Regions from separate parts of the Cellvibrio sp. PSBB006 genome, predicted to be linked through region 2. Evidence: predicted binding sites of a transcription regulator. Region 2 holds the regulator's gene; each other region holds the start of a gene.
The links. The regulator FNR, encoded in region 2, switches genes on or off when oxygen is low (the NO sensors DNR and NnrR bind a similar motif). The targets are predictions, from matches to a motif close to TTGATNNNNATCAA.
Positions count from the first base shown of each region.

Region 1: a site for FNR is predicted at 2,613-2,626, ahead of CBR65_RS20410 (Yip1 family protein). Genes of this name have one in related genera too.
Region 3: a site for FNR is predicted at 3,219-3,232, ahead of ccoN (cytochrome-c oxidase, cbb3-type subunit I). Genes of this name have one in related genera too.

Region 1 is NZ_CP021382.1:4,890,451-4,895,682, reverse strand. It holds gene CBR65_RS20420 (ABC transporter permease subunit) at 1-444, opposite strand, end outside; gene CBR65_RS20415 (PstS family phosphate ABC transporter substrate-binding protein) at 659-1,630, opposite strand; gene CBR65_RS20410 (Yip1 family protein) at 1,852-2,469, opposite strand; gene CBR65_RS20405 (ClpXP protease specificity-enhancing factor) at 2,703-3,110, opposite strand; gene CBR65_RS20400 (glutathione S-transferase N-terminal domain-containing protein) at 3,182-3,820, opposite strand; gene CBR65_RS20395 (ubiquinol-cytochrome c reductase) at 3,905-5,232, opposite strand, start outside.
Region 2 is NZ_CP021382.1:76,948-82,179, forward strand. It holds gene CBR65_RS00355 (BolA family transcriptional regulator) at 91-408, shown strand; gene CBR65_RS00360 (rhodanese-related sulfurtransferase) at 485-1,438, shown strand; gene CBR65_RS00365 (hypothetical protein) at 1,536-1,889, shown strand; gene CBR65_RS00370 (hypothetical protein) at 1,955-2,401, opposite strand; gene CBR65_RS00375 (SirB2 family protein) at 2,674-3,051, opposite strand; gene CBR65_RS00380 (DUF4202 domain-containing protein) at 3,103-3,693, opposite strand; gene fnr (fumarate/nitrate reduction transcriptional regulator Fnr) at 3,709-4,464, opposite strand; gene CBR65_RS00390 (PepSY domain-containing protein) at 4,553-5,232, opposite strand, start outside.
Region 3 is NZ_CP021382.1:1,943,770-1,949,001, reverse strand. It holds gene CBR65_RS08060 (substrate-binding domain-containing protein) at 1-887, shown strand, start outside; gene CBR65_RS08055 (glutathione peroxidase) at 1,106-1,588, opposite strand; gene CBR65_RS08050 (argininosuccinate synthase) at 1,829-3,046, shown strand; gene ccoN (cytochrome-c oxidase, cbb3-type subunit I) at 3,349-4,797, shown strand; gene ccoO (cytochrome-c oxidase, cbb3-type subunit II) at 4,809-5,232, shown strand, end outside.

The sequences.
Region 1 (5,232 bases), 440 kb from region 2:
GTATATCACTAGGCCATCTGCCGCTGTGCCAGTACCAGTTGCCGTCAGCTCAGCCTGTTCCGGTACGGGCATCTGCTCGGTCAGGCTCACGACACCATCATCGGCCCGAAAAAAGCTGACGCTACCAAGGCGATTAAAACTAGCGCCAATTTCTTCGTAGCGCTCCAGAATGAGGTGGATTGCAGGATCATCCACTGATGCGACACTGGCCTGGTAAGTCTTTTGTACGTCAACGGAACTGCTGCGTAATAAGGGAAAGACTTCGGAGAATAAATAAAGAAAGATAAGCCCCAGTGCGCCAACCACTGCCATTCCGGCCGCCGCAACGCCGTATCGTGAGACAGCATCGCGAATATTGCGGATTTTTCGCAAGCGAGCCCGCTGGCGTGCATCTGGCATCAGGCTTGGTGGGGTCTGCTCAGCGGTGGAGAGTAGCTCTGACATGATCAAAAGGTCCCGGGCAAGAAGAGTTCTGTGCGCCTTTCTGATGGCGTGGGAATCCTAACAACCAAAAATGACACTTTTGTTACAAAAACGCATTACTACAAAAATGTTTCATTCTGATTGCTAAATAATGACATTGTTTTTAACTGCACCAAAAAAACAAAACCGCCGGCATTTGCCAGCGGTTTTATTCACATTTGGAAAGTACTGTTTATCACAGCTGTAGATCTTTCATTGCTTTCGCGGATACTGCGGCAGGCAATGGAATATAGCCATCACGCACAACCACTTCCTGCCCTTGCTTGGAAAGTACCATCTTCAGGAACTCCGCCTGAAGCGGATCAAGCTTGCGGTTAGGATGCTTGTTAATGTAGACAAAAAGCGTACGCGCTAAAGGATAAGAACCGTCCAGCGCGTGATCGGCATCAGCAGGAGAAAATTCATCACCGGCCTTGGCAGCCAAAGGAACAGCACGAACACCAGAAGTAATGTAACCAATACCGGAATAACCGATACCGTTGATCGACTCTGAAACACCTTGTACAACAGAAGCAGAACCTGGTTGTTCATTGATGCTTGCTTTGTAGTCACCACCACACAGGGCAACATCTTTGAAGTAACCATAGGTACCTGATACGGCGTTACGGCTGTAGATAGTGAAGTCACGATTTGCCCAGCCACCAGTCAAACCCAGCTCGCCCCAACGGGTAATGTCTTTATCATTGCCGCATTTGCGGGTTGCAGAAAACACCGCATCTACTTGCGCAATAGTCATACCTTTGATTGGGTTATCTTTATTTACGTATACCGCTAACACATCGATAGCTACCGGCACAGCGGTGGGCTTGTAGCCATGCTTGGCTTCAAACGCTTCAATTTCAGAGGACTTCATCTCCCGGCTCATGGGGCCGAAATTGGACGTTCCTTCCGTCAGGGCTGGTGGCGCGGTAGAAGAACCAGCACCTTGAATCTGAATATTTACATTAGGATAAAACTTGGCATATTCCTCAGCCCAAAGTGTCATCAGGTTATTCAACGTATCTGAACCGATACTGTTGACGTTACCTGATACACCGGAGATTGCCTTGTATTCCGGCAGATCCTGATCAACCGCTGCTTGTACCACTGCTGCACAAGCCATGGAACCGACCAAAGCCAGTCCTGTTAATAATTTCTTGGCGTTCATTGAGCGCTCCTGAGTTCATTTGGATACAAAGACTTAAAAACTCGTCTGCTGACAGGTGAGTAATCTCATCCCTGCGATGCACTCTAACGGGGCTTTGTTACAGTTATGTGACGAACCCACGCTTGCTTCATAAAAACGTCATATGTCATTTTTATGAACCCCAAATGAAAAACGGGCAGCATAAGCCACCCGTTTTTATGATCAAGTAAATAAGCTTTTTATCAGTTTGTGTATATCGGCCCAAAGCCTGAGCCCCACACAATAACGGTCGCGACCAGTACCACAACCGCAAGTACAAGCCCCACCGTAATGACCGAGCTGGCGTAAATGAAGCCGCGCTCTTTTGGTATATTCATCAGGATTGGAATACCTTCATAAATCAAATAAACGGAATAACAGGCGGCCACAATAAACACACTGGCAACGACCCATAATTGCGGATACAACAAGATGATGCCGGCCAACATCATAGGCGCTGATGAATACACAGCCAAGGCGGTACCTTCGTAATGACGTTGGTGGGCGTCATCGGCAACCCCAAAACTACGCGACATCCAATTGATGTACTCACCCAAAATATAAACGGCAACCAGCTGCGCCACATAGGCGCCCAAGCACAACCACAAAGCGCTTTGTGCAGTGAGTTTTACCACGCCGCCATTACCTACACTCCAACCTATTTGGGTTACACCGAAATAAGCTGCAATAACCGGAATCAATGCTAACAGTGGCGTGTGAACTAAAAACACTCGGATAAACGAGTGACGCTCATTGCGAATTCTTTGCCATTCACGATCAGGATTGATAAAGACACCGAGGGTATGCTGCAACATCGCCATAAAAATACTCCAGATAATTCATTTTTATTAGAACGCGTTTAGTATCAGCCAGTTATTTCAGGCTCACAAAGAAGTTATCGAGATATTAGATAATCGGTAATCAACAATAGTTCTAATAAATAGCACTTAGGTCTAAGTGCTATTTCATTTAGATCAACAAAACTGGAGAAGAGACAACAAGGTTAACGATTGGTAACACTCATCAACATTGATGTTGGCCTTAGTAACAATGCCTATTTAACGACGCGCAAACTGGGGCGTTTTTGAGAGCTATCAGCACCACCCGCCGGGGTTGGCTCGGGAGGTGATGGCGGACGGGTATTGGACTCAGCTTCAAACATCATGCCTTGCCCGTTTTCACGTGCGTATATCCCTAACACCGCACCACAGGGAATAAAGAGATCAAAAGGCACACCGCCGAAACGGGCGCTGAATGAAATAGCCTCCAAACCGATAAACAGATCCTTCAGGGCAGACGGAGCAATATTCAGGATAATTTGACCGTCTTTGTTGACATATTGTTGCGGTACTTCGACGCCCTGGACGTGGGCGTCCACCAAAATGTAGGGCGTGCAATTGTTGTCGACTATCCACTCATATAAAGCACGAATCATATAAGGCCGACTGGATGTCATGGACATGGGATCACTCACTCCATTGTTACGTATCGTTTAGCGCGTTGACTGCTGGATGGATTTAGATAACTGCACAATCATGCCTTGAACATTTCTCGCTCCGGCTCCGTCAGGCTGGATTGAAATGCTTCTCGTTGGAACAAGCGCTCCATGTAATTCAGCAGTGGTTGTGTCTGCCTGGTTTTGGGTAATTCTATTTCCATCAATGACAAGCGCCACAGGATAGGACCAAGACAGCAATCTACGATCGTAAAATCATCGCTCATGAAGAACGGCTTTTCGGAGAAAATAGGGGCAATACTGACAAAACTTTCTTTTAAATCCTTGCGCGCCCGAGCGACATGCTCTTTGTTTTTGCTACCCAGAATCGTATCAACTAAAGGAGACCAATCACGCTCCAGACGATACATCCACAAACGACTCTTGGCACGTGCCACCGGATATACGGGCAACAACGGAGGATGCGGGAAGCGTTCATCAATATATTCCATGATGACCTTGGATTCATAGAGCGATAAATCATCCCGATCAACCAGGGTTGGCAAGGTATTGTAGGGATTTAAATCAGCCAACTCTTCCGGCTTGTGTTTAAGATCAACATCCACTACTTCTACAGTGACGCCTTTTTCCGCCAATACGATCCTTACCCGATGACTGTAATGATCCCGCGCATCGGAAAACAACGTCATGACTGAGCGTTTACTGACCACTCCCATGGATTGCACCTCAATAACCTCGACCTTAAAACGAAAACGGGCGGTAAGAGTACCGCCCGCAGCAACGCGCTACCTGCCTGAACCTCAATGAATACCTTTCCAGTATTCGCGGTTGAGCAAGAAGGTGAATACGAAAAGTACCGCCAGGAAAAAGAGCACGAACACACCCATACGTTCACGCTGCATGGCGGCAGGCTCTCCGAGGTACTCCAGGAAATTCACCAGATCGTAAATCGCGCGATCAAACTCTTCTCCGGTCATAGTACCTTTAATCGAGCCTTCTGTAAGCGCTCCGCAATGCTCATCCATTTCAGGATTGCCAAGATTGTCACGCAATACGCCACCACCTGCAGCCAACTTGGGGCCTGGACCGCACTCAAGCAGTCCTTGCGCACCAATCATCACGTGAGGCATACCGACGTTTGGAAAGACACGGTTATTAACCCCCCAAGGCCGGGTGTCGTCTTCATAGAAATTACGGAGGTAGGTATATAACCATTCCGGTGAGCGGGCACGCGCAACCAATGAAAGATCCGGGGGTACCACACCAAACCAGGTCTTAGCCTGAGCCGGACGCAGGGAGATCTCCATCAAACCACCGATACGCTGGTCGGTGAAGACCATGTTGTCCATCATCAAGTTGTGCGGAATGCCCAGATCATCTGCCACACGCTCATAGCGAGAGAACTTTGCCGCATGACATCCCATGCAATAGTTCACAAAATATTTAGCACCACGCTGCAGGGATTCCTTATTAGACAGGTCCGGCTCCATCACATCACATTCAATGGTGCCGCACTTGAACTCGCTCTCTGCACCCACCGCCTTGATCGGCACAATTACCAATACGATGAAGAGCGCAAAACCACCCAGAACCATCGACAACGGCAAGCCTTTACTTTGCACTCGCGTCGGTTCGGGCAAGGTTTTTTCGCGACGGGTCCAGAAAGGCATACCGATAAAGTAGGCGAAGTAGAGGATGGTACAAATTTGCGCCAGCAGCGTACGACCCGGTGTCGGAGATTTCACACCCAGGTAACCCAGAATCACAAAGGAGGCAGCGAATACCAATAGGGCAATGCGACTGAACGTTCCCTTGTAGCGAATGGATTTAACCGGGCTTTTATCCAGCCAAGGCAACACAAACAGGATGGCTATCGCAGCACCCATAGCAATCAGACCAAGGAACTTGGAATTCAATGGGCCGATATCAAACGTCACCGCACGCAAAATGGCATAGAAGGGAGTGAAGTACCAAACAGGCGCAATGTGTGGTGGCGTCTTGAGATTGTTGGCTTCTTCAAAGTTAGCGTACTCCAGGAAGAATCCGCCCATCTCCGGCATAAAGAAAATAACGAAACAGAAAACAAACAGGAAAACGGTAATACCAACCAGATCATGGACTGTATAAA
Region 2 (5,232 bases):
CAGAACAGTTCCTTGCTCCAAGTCAACAAAGTGTAGCTGGTTGGAGGTAAAATGCCGGGAATTTTTGTGACCCAAGTCGGAGTTCCAGCGATGAAACCTGTTGAAAGCCAAATCCGCGCCAAGCTGAGTGCGGCATTCCAGCCGATACATATGGACGTAATCAACGAGAGCCATATGCACAGTGTACCACCCGGCTCAGAAAGCCATTTCAAGGTGGTATTGGTATCAGCGGACTTTGCGGGCAAGCGCCAGGTTCAACGCCATCAAGCCATTTATGCCACCTTGGCGGAGGAGTTGGGGGCGGGGGTTCATGCCCTGGCGTTGCATACATACAGCCCGGAGGAATGGCTGGCTAACCAGGCTGTTCCGGATTCGCCCCAGTGCCTGGGCGGCAGTAAGCATCAATAAACTGCCTCTGGTTGTACAAAAATTAAGCGTCTATAATGCGCGCCCTGCATTAACCTGATATTGAAAGTGAAGCCCTATGAGTTCGATTGTTGTTGCTGCCTTGTACAAATTTGTTGCCTTGCCTGACTACGAAGCCATTGCGCCACGCCTGAAAGCGCAATGTGATCAACTGGGCTTGAAAGGCACCTTGCTGTTGGCGGAAGAAGGGATCAACGGCACGGTTGCTGGTACTCGCGACGGCATTGACGGCTTGCTCGATTACCTCAAAAGCGATCCGCGCCTGAGCAACTTGTCGCACAAAGAGTCTTACTACGAAGGCATGCCGTTTTACCGGATGAAAGTAAAACTCAAGAAAGAAATCGTGACCATGGGCGTCAACGGCATAGATCCGCAAAAGATTGTGGGCACTTACGTTAAGCCCCAGGACTGGAATGCCCTGATCAGTGATCCTGAGGTGGTCGTGGTGGATACCCGCAACCATTACGAATATTCCATCGGTACCTTTGAAGGTGCGATAGATCCCAGGACGGAAACCTTTCGGGAATTTCCGGGGTTCGTGGCCAAAAACCTGGACCCGAGCAAACACAAGAAAGTCGCTATGTTTTGCACCGGCGGTATTCGCTGTGAAAAATCGACGGCTTACCTGAAAGAGCAGGGCTTTGATGAGGTATATCACCTTGAAGGCGGCATCCTTAAGTATCTGGAAGAAGTGCCGGAAGAAGAGAGCCTGTGGCGCGGTGAGTGCTTTGTATTTGATAACCGCGTGGCGGTTAATCACAGCTTGCAAAAGGGTGTTTACGATCAATGCCACGGGTGTCGCCACCCGATTACCGAGGAAGACAAGCTCTCTACGTTTTACATCCCCGGTGTCAGTTGCCCTCGGTGCTATGAGCAACTGACGCCGGAGCAGAAAGAGCGTTTTACTGAACGCCAGAAGCAGATTGAACTGGCCAAGCAACGTAATGAATTGCACATTGGTGCCTTACCACCAGCGCGGCAAAAACGTACATCGGCTTCTGCAAAGTCATAAATGAGTAGAGTTAGGTGCCATTTACCATGTGATGGCTTCGCGGTCAGGAGAGCATGTGGTTTAATGCCGACTTCATCGCAATCATGCAGAGATTTTTATGGACTTTGATGCTTGGGAGGCAGACCTCGCTGCCGGTACAGCTACTCACGCTTGTGGCTTCGTATTGAAAATCGAAGGTAATCCACGTAATCCATCCTCGGTTGATCCGGGCAAATTTCCTCCCGACTTGAGCTTTGCTGACCAGGCGCGTTTGTTGCGTTGCGGCATGGAGTTTCTGGCTAAAGCGGCATCAGACAATGGTGCGACGCATTACAGCAGCAAGAGTGGTTATGCACGCGCGGATGATCCGCGTATGGCGGCCATCAAGGCACGTGAGGAAGAAGCCAAACGCTATGCTGAGCGCAGCGACAAACCCAAGCGGTCAGTCCTGTCGTTGAAGAAAAGCAGTTGATCGAGAGGCAATAAAAAAACGGCGCAACCCCCAAGGGCTGCGCCGTTTTTTTATATGTGCGGAAATTACAACAGGCCGCGCAGTTGCAGGTCAGTGCGATGCGCATCCATCAAACGGAACATCAACTCAAACTTTTGTCCCGCCAGTTCGGTGAGCTGATGAGTATCTTCAGCAGCGTTTTTGGGGCGATAAATCAGTGAATAAAGCTCTTTGGAGAGCGAGTCCATAGAGGTGAAGATTTCCTCAGTGGTTTCATCGGTACGGAAGACGCGCCCTTGCTTGGTCATCTCCAGGTACTTGTCACACTCCTGCAACCATTCCTTGCGTTGTTCAATAAAGTTGCGAATATTTTTGATCCCGCCCCGGTGGCCGCTGCCCAAGCGCTCTTCGCGATATTTTTGCAGGCTTTTGCGGGAGTTCACCAGAAAATCCACCGAGGTGGTTTTGCAATACTTGGAGTCCAGATAAGCCGGGAATTTAATATCGTGTTCCGCCATGACTTTGTCACGCATACAGGTTTCGTCACATGCAAAGGCAAACGGCACGATAAGAACAAGGTGTAAAAGAAGCAGTGTTTTTTTCATAGTGGGGTCGCCGAATATATTAGTTATTGCTATTCCAAGGTCCAACGCCTGTGTGTGATATAGATCACTTTGGCTGGCGCGTCAAGCATCGGCTATAAAAAACACTTTATTAATAATAATCTGATTAGATGTACGCGTTTCTTATAGTTGAAAGCGTAATAATGCGCCGCTTTTGGCGGCGCGAGCGGAATGACCAACAATTAGCCGAAAAAGCCCAGTGGGTTTTTGCTGATGGCGACACTGAAGATGTAGATGAAGACGATAAGCGCCGCTATCCAGCTGCATTTGCGCACAGTGGGATTGGCATTCCTGAATGCGATAACCCCAAGAACGATGTAAACCACCAACAGGACAATCTTGGTCATCAACCACGGATGATCGCCGGGCGAATAGCGTAGGACGCCGGCGAGTGCAAAGGCGCTGATCAGCAACAGGGTATCAATGATATGTGGCAGGATCTTTACCAGTTTTTTATGCAGCCAGGGCGATTGTCGCCACATCCAGATACCGCGAATAAAAAAGCCGATAAACGATAAAGCGGCCATTGTCATATGGATATGCTTGAGCATCAGGTACATGAGCGGAGTTCCATTTATGGTTGTTATGAAGGGTATCGATAGTGGTTGGGTTTAGGGTGTTAACGCTTTGGTAACCAATTGCAACATGGCCTCCGATAATGGCAGGCGCAAGGCAGCTTCATGGCCCTTGGGTGACATTTTGTTCCAGGTTTTGCGGATGATATCGATCAGCTTTTCTTCGTCGTGCTTGGCTGCAAACTCTTCCAGGTAGTATTCCAGAAAGACCAGGCAAATCACGTCTTCCAGTGCCTGCACTTCCTCGTCACGCTTTAACCCGCGTTTGAGCAACAAATCCTTCACTCGTTGAATGGCCGCCTCGTCATAACCTTTGTTGTGCATGATGACGGCGGCGGTTTCGCCATGAAATTGTGCCAGGTCGCTACGCCACCGTTTGTAGCCCTGGCGATCCATCGGGTAATCGCTGCGCGGAATCTTCCAGCGGCAAATATGCTGGCAACGTGCAGCCAGTTGCAGGGTGATGGATGCGTCTGGACAAAAGCGTGCGAGCTGCTCACTCATCCGTTGGCCGTAGATCCACTCTTTGGGAACAGATTGACCGTTGACGATTTCCTGGTGAGGGTCTTGTTGGTTGGCTGCATCGAAATCAGCCAAGGTAGCCTGAAGTTGTTCAGCGGGGGTCATGGGTATCCTTAGTAATTATTCGGCGCCGCTTGCGATGTTGCGCAACTCGTCTAGGTCGTTAATCGCAATATCTTTGCGATTAACCTCAAGAATGCCCAGTTTTTGCAAGCGAGTGAAAACCCGGCTGACGGTTTCAATGGTCAGGCCGAGGAAGTTACCGATATCGGTGCGCGACATCGGTAGGGAAAATGACATCGCCGAGAGGCGGCGACGGTGGTTGCGTGTCGAAATACTCATCAACAATGTCGCAATACGTTGCTCTGCCGTGCTTTTGCTCAGCAGGGTAATGATTTGTTGGTCATGGGTTATCTCACGGCCCATCAACTGAAAAATATTACGCTGTAACGAAGGAATTCTGGTGCTGAGTTCTTCCATGCTGTGAAACGGAATTTCGCAGATGGAGGCAGTTTCCAGGGCAATGGCGGAGTTGGTGTAGCGGTCTTCCGCCAGGCCTTCCATTCCCACGACCTCGCCCGGCAGATAAAAGCCGGTAACCTGTTCTTCACCGTTATCACTCAGGGTGATGGCTTTTACGGCTCCGGAGCGAATGGCAAACAGCGAGGAAAAACGATCATTCGCGCGGTACAGGTACTCGCCTTTTTGCAAAGGTTTGCTGCGCTGGACAATGTCGTTCAATCGGTCAATATCATCGATATGCAGACTGATGGGCAGGCATAGGGTATTGAGGCGGCAGTTGCCACAGGAAATTCGTTTGTCGTGCGCGCAATGAGGAGAAGTGGGAGAGGTATCTACAACCTGGATATGGATCATGGAAGGACCTCGGTAGGATGTGACCCGTGAGAGCGCCCAATTGTTGCAGCTTTACCTGGTGGGGTAAACAGATTTCACTTGTACACTCTCAATCAATCGCCGTCCGTTTACGGCGCGCACGCGTAGCCCAGTAGCGATAGGCGCCGAGCAGCAACACCATCATGATCGCCAATGCAACTAATGATGTCAGGATGTCCCGAATATCCTTCCCCAGAAAATCCGCAAAGTGCCATTTGTGCAGGTAACCGAAACTGTAACCCTCCAGGCGATCCACATCGGTGATGGCGGCAGCCAGGGTATGGCTAGCCGTTTCCACATAGATGCTGGGATTTCCCGGCAAGGCAAAATCCACCGCATGCACCGGTAAGCGTTTATTCACAAAGCCATATTCATTATCGAAGCCTTTTACCAGGCGAATATTTTTAATGCTGTCTGCCGGGTATTCACTGAACGCCAGGGCCAATGACTCGGCATGGCTGCGCCAGCCCTGATCCAGTAGCGCGCCGGATGTGGCGTGGAGATAGCGGACGGCATCCCTCTGAGGTTGTTCATGGGCATGGTGAGCGTGATGGTGATGATGTTCCCCGCCGGGTGGTTCCGGCGGTGTAAATTCGCGCAGCTGCCAATACAGGTCCGCACCGATGCGTGCCAGTTGTATATCCAGGATGTCATCGCGAGCCAGTACACGCTGCAACGCGCTCATATCCAGGCGCAAATCTGCTGCGTTAATTGTCAGCGGCTGCGCTGGTTGCGGTTGGTCAGACTTGT
Region 3 (5,232 bases), 1.9 Mb from region 2:
ATGCTATTGCGACATTGTCCCTGCAACAATTGGTCGCCATTTTCTCTGGTGCTGTCACCAATTGGTCGCAACTGGGTGGCAGTGATATACCGATCACGCTTTATGCACGCGACGAAAATTCTGGTACCTGGGATACCTTTAAAAGTCTTGTGCTGGCTCCGCGTCAGTCCAAACTGGCAGCGGATGCCAAGCGCTACGAGTCCAGTACCGGTTTGGCGGATGACGTGGCGAAAGATCCGGGTGCTATCGGATTTATCGGTTTGCCTTATGTGCGTCAGGCGAAGCTGTTAGCCATTTCGGAATCGGATGAACATCTTGCCATTATTCCCACTCACTTTACGGTAGGGACCGAAGATTACCCGCTGGCGCGACGCTTATACTTTTATACGCCGCAACTGAATGCCAACCCTTTTGCGCGTGAGTTCGCTAACTTCAGCGTGCAGGAAGATGCCCAGGCGATTGTGGAAAAGATCGGTTTGGTATCGCAAAACATCACCACCGGAAAAGCCTTCGATAAAACCTTTTACCCTCCGCTGGTGCGCGAACTGACCACACACTCTGAGCGGCTCTCCATTAATTTTCGCTTTAAAAGCGGCAGCGATGAACTGGACAGTAAAGCCCTGCGTGATATTGATCGGCTGGTGAAGTACATGGAACAGAACGCGCCCAAGCGTGTGCAGCTGTTTGGCTTTTCCGACAGCGAGGGTGACGAGGTTTCCAGCCAGGAACTGTCGCTCCAGCGTGCGCGCGTTGTGGAACAGGCTTTGATTGCACGCGGCGTTTATCCGCTATTAACCAAAGGGCTGGGCGATGCGGCGCCGTTGGCCAGCAGTGAAACCCCATCCGGTCGCAATATGAATCGCCGCGTCGAGGTGTGGACGCTCTGATAGGGCGCTTCGAAATAATGAATGAAGTGTATCGGTCTGTGTAAGTGCTCCGTAATCCGTTTGTCATTAGGCCTTTTGTTTCGAAAACGCATGAATACATCCCTGTAGCTCCTTCAAGTCATCCCTGACTTGAAGGTTTCGAAACAAAGGCCTAACGCCAAACTCACCGTGTGCGAGTGTCAACTTCAGCTTTCTAGCCGTAAAGAACTTCCTTCAAATCACAACAGCTTCTCAATATCTTCTACCAGATCTTCGGGTTTCGTAGTAGGCGCATAACGCTCAACTACCCGCCCTTCGCCCGTCACCAGAAATTTGGTGAAATTCCATTTAATCGCCTTACTGCCCAAAATACCCGGCGCAGCCTCCTTCAAGGCAACAAACAGCGGGTGCGCATCATCACCATTCACATCCACCTTGCTGAATAAAGGAAAGGTCACCCCATAATTCATCTCGCAGAACTGTGAAATCTCCGCGTCACTGCCGGGCTCCTGGCCGCCGAACTGGTTGCAAGGAAAGCCCAGTACCTGCAAACCCTTGTCGCGATACGTTTGCCATAAATTCTCCAGCCCTTTGTACTGTGGCGTAAAGCCGCACTCGCTGGCGGTGTTAACAATCAGGTAGGCCTTGGCGGGGTAGTCGCTTAAGCGGGCTTCGCGGCCATCGTTGGTGGTGCAGGGGATGGTTAAGAGTTCGTTGCTCATGGTGAGTTCTCCTTTAATGAAGTGGTGGCTAGTGTGCGCCCGGATGCTCGGTGGGTAAACGGCCGTTTACTTGAGAATCGTTGCCAAATGAAACATATCCACACAAAAAATGGGTAAACCCGTTACAGGGCGGTGGGAATTTGCACTTTTTACGAGTACAATCCCGCGCGCTGATTCGGTGCTGGTTTTCGCGCCGTGCAGGTCCTCATTCTCCAATAGTTCGTCTCGCGGGAGCTTCCTATGTCATCCATCAAGAAAGTGGTTCTGGCCTACTCCGGCGGCCTTGATACGTCAGTAATCGTTAAATGGCTGCAAGAAAACTACAACTGCGAAGTGGTGACCTTTACCGCCGATATCGGTCAGGGTGAAGAAGTAGAACCGGCCCGCGCCAAAGCCCAGGCGTTGGGTGTCAAGCAAATCTATATTGATGACCTGCGTGAAGAATTCGTGCGCGATTTCGTGTTCCCCATGTTTCGCGCCAATACCATCTATGAAGGTGAGTACCTGTTGGGTACGTCCATTGCCCGTCCGCTGATTGCCAAACGCTTGATCGAAATTGCCAATGAAGTGGGGGCCGATGCCATCTCCCACGGCGCTACCGGTAAAGGTAACGACCAGGTGCGTTTTGAGCTGGGCGCCTATGCACTTAAGCCGGGTATCAAAGTGATCGCGCCCTGGCGTGAGTGGGATCTGACTTCCCGCGAAACACTGATGGCTTACTGCGCCAAGAACAATATTCCGGTGGATTTCAACAAGAAAAAGAAATCTCCCTATTCCATGGATGCCAACCTGCTGCACATCTCTTATGAGGGCGGCGTTCTGGAAAATCCGTGGACTGAAGCTGAAGAAGATATGTGGCGCTGGAGTGTGTCTCCGGAAGCTGCGCCAGACAAGGCCACTTACATCGATCTTACGTACGAAAAAGGGGATGTTGTCGCCATCAATGGCGAAGCTATGTCGCCTGCGACCGTGCTGGCAACCCTGAACAAGCTGGGTGGTGAAAACGGTGTGGGTCGTCTGGACATCGTGGAAAACCGTTACGTGGGTATGAAGTCCCGCGGTTGTTATGAAACCCCCGGCGGTACTATTTTGTTGCGTGCGCACCGTGCCATTGAATCCATCACGCTGGATCGTGAAGTGGCGCATTTGAAAGACAGCCTGATGCCGCGCTACGCCGAGATGATCTATAACGGTTACTGGTGGAGCCCGGAACGCAAGATGTTGCAAACCGCTATCGACGAGTCACAACAATTTGTTAACGGTGACGTTCGCGTAAAACTTTATAAAGGTGCTGTGCATGTGGTTGGTCGCCGCTCGGCGGACAGCCTGTTCGATGAGAAGGTTGCAACCTTCGAGGACGATGCCGGTGCTTACAATCAAAAAGATGCAGAAGGCTTTATCAAGCTGAATGCACTGCGTATGCGCATTGCGGCTAACAAAGGTCGCACACTGCGTTAATTCTTTGGGTTTACCACGCGGTAAGAGCAGCATTTTTTAAATGCTGCTCTACACTGTATATATTTTGGGCAGTTTGATGTCGCCCTGCACGCGCTAAAGTTCCAGCTTTATCCGCTGTCGCGCCATCAGTGACGGATCAGTTATTAACGGAGTGTTATCCCGGGGATTCAACTTGATCAGGATCAATATCGATAACCTCTCTTTTACGCACAATGGCACCCCGGAAGGGGGAAACCTTGTGCGGTTGATACATCTTCTTTTCTTGAACGTAACCCTTTTCTTTATCGCATCGGGAATGTCCTATGAGTAGTAATACGGCAGTAGCCACTGACCATCCGGTCTATGATTACAATGTCGTGCGCCAATTCGCCATTATGACCATCGTTTGGGGTGTCGTCGGTATGGGTGTTGGTGTGCTGATTGCGGCCCAGCTGTTTTGGCCGGAATTAAACGACATCTTTCAACCCTACACCCACTTTGGCCGGCTGCGTCCGCTGCACACCAATGCGGTGATCTTCGCCTTCGGCGGTTGTGCGTTATTTGCGACTTCCTATTACGTGGTCCAACGGACCTGCCAGACCCGCCTGTTCGGTGGCTGGCTGGTGCCGTTTACCTTCTGGGGTTGGCAATTGGTGATTGTGCTCGCGGTGATTACCTTGCCGCTGGGTTACACCACTTCCAAGGAATACGCCGAGCTGGAATGGCCGATCGACATTTTAATTGCGATTGTGTGGGTGAGTTACGCGATCGTGTTCTTCGGCACGATCGTCAAGCGTAAGACTGATCACATCTACGTGGCCAACTGGTTTTACGGTGGATTTATCCTTACCGTTGCTGTGCTACACATCGTCAACAGTGCCTTTACGCCGGCTTATTTCATGAAGTCCTACTCCGCCTATGCGGGCGCGGCTGATGCCATGGTGCAGTGGTGGTATGGCCACAACGCGGTCGGTTTCTTCCTGACTGCCGGCTTCCTCGGCATGATGTATTACTTCGTGCCCAAGCAAGCGGGCCGTCCGGTTTATTCCTATCAGTTGTCCATCGTTCACTTCTGGGCGTTGATCTCTATTTATATCTGGGCCGGTGCCCACCATTTGCATTACTCGGCATTACCGGATTGGGCGCAAAGCCTGGGTATGGTGATGTCCCTGATCCTGCTGGCACCCAGCTGGGGCGGCATGATCAACGGCATCATGACCCTGTCCGGTGCCTGGCATAAGCTGCGTACCGATCCGACCTTGCGCTTCCTGGTGGTGTCTTTGTCCTTCTACGGTATGTCTACCTTTGAAGGCCCGATGATGTCCATCAAGACAGTTAATGCGCTGTCGCACAATACCGACTGGACCATCGGCCACGTTCACTCTGGTGCTTTGGGCTGGGTGGCGATGATTTCTATCGGCTCGATTTACCACCTGCTGCCGATCCTGTTTGGCCGCAAGGAGATGTTCAGTGTGCGCCTGATCAATGTCCACTTCTGGCTGGCGACTATCGGCACGGTGTTGTACATCGCGTCCATGTGGGTGAACGGCATCATGCAAGGGTTGATGTGGCGCGCGTTCAACGCCGACGGCACCTTGACCTACAGCTTTGTTGAAGCCGTACAAGCCAGCTACCCCGGTTACTTTGTGCGCTTCCTCGGCGGCGCCGTGTTCCTGGCGGGTATGTTCCTGATGGCCTACAACGCGTACCGCACAGCCAGGACACCGGAACCCGAAGTGGTCCCGGCTGATCCGGCAACTCAGGCGGCGTAAGGGGATATTTGATGAAAGGTCATGACATAGTAGAAAAAAATATTGGCTTGATGACTGTGCTGGTCATTGTGGCCATCAGCTTCGGCGGCCTGACGCAGATCGTGCCGCAATTCTTCCTGAAAGAAACCACCACGCCCGTGGAAGGTTTGAAGCCATTACCAGCGTTGGTACTGGAAGGCCGTGATATCTATATCCGCGAAGGTTGCCATGTGTGCCACACGCAGATGGTTCGCCCCTTGCGCGCAGAAGTTGAACGTTACGGCCATTACTCGGTAGCGGGTGAGTCGGTTTATGAGCATCCGTTCCTATGGGGCTCCAAGCGCACCGGTCCGGATCTGGCGCGTGTGGGTGGTCGTTATTCTGACGACTGGCACAAGGTGCACCTGTTCAACCCGCGCATCGTGGTGCCGGAATCCAATATGCCGGCCTTCCCCT